One region of the Janthinobacterium sp. JF4 genome, then DNA from elsewhere that is predicted to be linked to it. Evidence: predicted binding sites of a transcription regulator. Region 1 holds the regulator's gene; the other holds the start of a gene.
The links. The regulator FNR, encoded in region 1, switches genes on or off when oxygen is low (the NO sensors DNR and NnrR bind a similar motif). The targets are predictions, from matches to a motif close to TTGATNNNNATCAA.
Positions count from the first base shown of each region.

Region 1 (2,181 bases):
ATGAAGTAATAGCCGCTCTTGCCGATCTTTTCCGAGCGCAGGCGGCCCAGCAGGTTATCCTTGTACAGGCGCAGCACGCCAATCACCACGCCCACCACCTGGCCGTCGGCGCCGAGCACGGGCGCCACCATCTGCACGATGGGCATGCCGCTCGCCTTGCCCAGCATCGGTTCGGTGATCATGGGCTGGCGCGTGCGCAGCACGGTCTGGAAGTACTCGCGCTCGGCGACGTTGATGCCGATGCGCCCGGCCACTTGGGGCATGTCGGCCACGATGGCGCCATGCGCATCGAGCACCAGCACGTCATCGAACAGCACCAGCATGGAACGGCGCGAATAATATTCGCGCAATTGGACGGGCTGGCCTATCAATGCGGGCGGCTGCTGCTTGGCCGTCAGGGCGACGACTTGCAGCAGCATGCCCAGCTTATCGTCGAGCTCGGCAGCGGTGCGCGCGATCAGGGACGACTGCTGGCTCAGCAGTACCCGGGTGAAGTCGTCGCGCATGCGCTGCACCTGGATCATGGTGACCAGCGCGATCATGGCGATCGAGGTCAGGCTGGTGGCCAGCGCGACTTTTGCTTTAATGCCGAGAGGCTTCATGATTTCCTTTTCAGTACCGGGCGGCACAGGCGGCAGATAATGCTGTCAGGAATTTTCCTATCAATACATCAACTTGGCAAGCGGCGCCGCGCAAATGGCCCTCTCCGCATGGGCTTTTGACGATGTTGCCATATAATTAAAGTCGGAACGTCGTTTATTCAGCGGAATTGCAGTGAAATTGGCACATGGCAACCCTGTATGCAGTAAACTTGTTATTGCATTTTCTAAAAGGTACCGACATGACTGAAGCGCTACTCACTCCCACCTTGCCCACCGTGAACGTGGAGGCGTTGCGTGCGCGATGCTCGACCTGCAGCATGCATCAATTGTGTCTGCCGATGGGCCTCGATGTGGGCGACATGGACAGGCTGGACCAGATTATCGGCCGCCGCCGCAAGATCGTGCGCGGCGCCTCGCTGTTCCGCATCGGCGACTCGTTCCAGAACCTGTACGCGATCCGCCTGGGCCACTTCAAGACGTACCAGATCAATCCGGGCGGCGAGGAGCAGGTGACGGGTTTCCAGATGGCGGGTGAGCTGCTGGGCATGGATGCCATCAGCGCCGACCGCCACCACTGCAATGCGGTGGCGCTGGAAGACAGCGAAGTATGTGAAATCCCGTTTTCCAGCCTGGAACAATTGCTGGGCAATATGCCGACCCTGCTGCGCCATTTCCACCGCATGATGAGCCAGGAAATCACGCGCGAGCAAAGCGTCATGCTGTTGCTGGGCAATATGCAGGCGACGCAGCGGTTTGCCGCCTTCATCGTCAACCTGGCGTCGCGCTATGAAGCGCGCGGCTATTCGAGCAGCAAATTCCAGCTGCGCATGTCGCGTGAGGAAATCGGCAACTACCTGGGCCTGACTATCGAGAGCGTCAGCCGGTTATTGTCCAAATTCAAGAAGGAAGGCTGGCTGCGCGTCTCCAACCGAGAGATCGAGATCCTGCAGCCGGCAAAACTGAAGGCCATCACGGCCGGCACGGACGTCTGCAAGTAAGACTTACAGTTCTTCATCCGCATGCAGCGCGATGCTGCGCTGCAGCGGCCAGGTCCAGATGCCGGACAGGCGCCACTCGCGTTTGTCGTTTTCCACCAGCACTTGCCAGCGGCTGCGCTCGAGCATCGGCAGCGCCACGGTAAAATTGCCGGCCGCATCGGGCTGCACCAGCAGCTTGATATCCTTTTCCGGCAGCGTCGCATGCGCCAGGTGCAGCTGCAACGGCGCCTGATAGGCCTTGCCGAAGCTGTGCACGGAACCGGTCAGGCGCGCTGACGCCACATCGTAGGACAAGCTCGTGTCCATCGCCAGGTCGCTGGCGACCGTGTCGCGCCGCAGGTCCTGGTTGATCGCCTTGCCCTGCTTGTAGTAATCGCCCACCACCAGCGCATCGGGCTGCGTAAACGCGATATAGCCCATGAAGCTGCCGACGACCACGGACAGGCCGGGACCGATCATCAGCAGCCAAGGCCAGCGATGCTTGTACCAGGGATCGGCGGGCGGTTGCAGTTTCAGACTGTCAGACATGGTATTTCTCCTGTGTAAACGGCCAATCCCCATGCGGGGACTGGCCTTCCTGC
Region 1 is NZ_JCAQAV010000012.1:64,978-67,158, reverse strand. Features, by position in the region: gene AC54AF_RS12140 (response regulator) at 1-602, opposite strand, end outside; gene fnr (fumarate/nitrate reduction transcriptional regulator Fnr) at 842-1,600, shown strand; gene AC54AF_RS12130 (FixH family protein) at 1,604-2,128, opposite strand.

Region 2 (2,181 bases), on a different contig from region 1:
TTGCTCCGCCACTTCGGCGCTGATGTACGGACGTCCCGACGCCACCTTGTGGATGGCGCCCACGAGCTGGGTGCCCGCGCTTTCCTTGGTCAGATAGCCTTGCGCGCCGGCGCGGATGGCGCGCACCGCATATTGCTCTTCCTCGTGCATGGTGAGGATCAGGATGGACAGCTTGGGCGCCTCGCTGCGGATTTGCCGGATCAGGTCGACGCCGCTGCGGCCCGGCATCGACAGGTCGAGCAGCAGCAGGTCGAAGCCGCCCTGGCGCACATGGTTGAGGACTTCAAAGCCGTCGATGGCTTCACCCACGATGTCGATATCCGGCGCGCCGTCGAGGATGCGCTTTAATCCTTCACGCATGATGGTGTGGTCGTCGGCAATCACAATACGTATCATAGGCGGGCAATCTGGTGGCGTGTAATCTGCTGTGTCCGTCACCGGACATGTTAAGAAACGAGAAATGTTGTCATTTTAACCGAAGTGGCCGCACATTTGCCTTTTTCCTGATGTGCCGGCAGCGGCGGCCCCCGTGTCCATATGACCCCTTATTTTGCCGGGGGTTCCTTGATCAGCCTATGCACGAGCACGGGCAACTTCGAGTGCGACAGCACTTTATTGGTCACGCTGCCCAGCAGCAACTGGCCCCAGCCGCTGCGGCCATGCGAGCCCATGAAAATCAGGTCGCATTGCTGCAATTGCGCCACTTCCACGATTTTCAGGGCCGGGCTGTCGGAAAAGGCCGTCAATCCCGTCGCTTGCAGGCCACGCTTGGCGGCCGCGTCGAGGATGGGCTGCCAATGGTCGGCGCCCGCCTTGCGCATGGCGATGCGGTATTCCTCTTCGCTGGGATAACTTGGTGGAATGATTTCGATGTACACCGGGTACTGGTACTCGGGTGCCACGTACACGGCAAGGATGTCGGCGTGCATCTGTTCGGCAAAGGCAACGCCGGCACAGGCCGTCAAGTTGGAGACGGTGGAGCCGTCCGTGGCGATCAGAATTTTCTTATACATGGCAGGTCCTTTGGCAGTGACTCAGCGCGCACAGCGCCTCTTATTGTAGACGTGGCGGCAGCATTGTATTCATGTAAAGACTTGATAATTATCAATACTATTGCACCTTCAGTATAGACAACATTGGCAGAAAGATCGTGTTTTAGCTGCAACGATGTCCGTGCGGGGCTGTTGCGCAGCCGCCCGGATGCAGGATTTCTTGTATGGCGCGTGGTCTTGCACGCACGCCAATGGTAGTATTTCAAAATACAACAGCAGGAACACTTATTTCCTGGCGGAAAAGCTCTTGTGGACCCGCTTTGCACCAGGAAGCGCGTTTTGAGATTTACCAACAGGGCGGCGCCCTGCTACACTCGCACCATCGCAGCGGTATTGCCTCAAATCATCTTAATCGAGAAATTGTGGGTATCAGTCTGTAAAACGCACAGTTCAGGCGGAATTTTGACAAATTATGGAGAAGCAGGGATATGACCAACGCCGCTGATGATTTCGATGCATTATTCGATGAAGTATCCGCGCAAAGCGCGGCCGCAGCCACGCCGGCGCCTGCCGCCGCGCCCGCTCCCGCCGTGATCGCGGATGACGATTTTGACGCGCTGTTCGACTCCGTGTCGGCCAGCGCCGCCGTGCCTGCAGCCGCAGCGGCGCCGCTTGCTGCCGCGCCTGCCGCGCCGGAAGCGGTTCCCGTGGCCGGCGCCGGCGCGCCTGGCGAAGCGGCCGATCCGGTCGATCAGTCCGACAAGCCGATGTTCGAGCGTCTGGGCGGCATCGTGCGCCTGCTGCACGATTCGCTGCGCGAACTGGGCTACGACAAGGCGTTGACGGAAGCGTCGTCGCAGATCGTCGATGCCCAGGACCGGCTGGAGTATGTGGCCACGCTCACCGAGCAAGCCGCCAACAAGGTCTTGAACACCCTGGACGAAGGCATGCCGGCACAGGATGTGCTGTCGAAGAAAGCCAAGGACATGGACAGCCGCTGGACGGCGCTGTTCGATGGCAAGCTGAGCCTGGAAGAATTCAAGGCCCTGGCCGGCGATTCGCGCCAGTTCGCGCAAGCCGTGGCCGAAGCGACGGAAGCGGAAAAAGCGCGCTTGCTGGAAATCATGATGGCGCAGGACTTCCAGGACATCACGGGCCAGCTGATCAAAAAAGTGGTCAACATCACCAA
Region 2 is NZ_JCAQAV010000032.1:37,230-39,410, reverse strand. Features, by position in the region: gene AC54AF_RS20315 (response regulator) at 1-396, opposite strand, end outside; gene AC54AF_RS20310 (universal stress protein) at 546-1,013, opposite strand; gene AC54AF_RS20305 (protein phosphatase CheZ) at 1,481-2,181, shown strand, end outside.
Region 2: AC54AF_RS20310 (universal stress protein) is a predicted target of FNR. The motif match lies at 1,095-1,108, and genes of this name have one in related genera.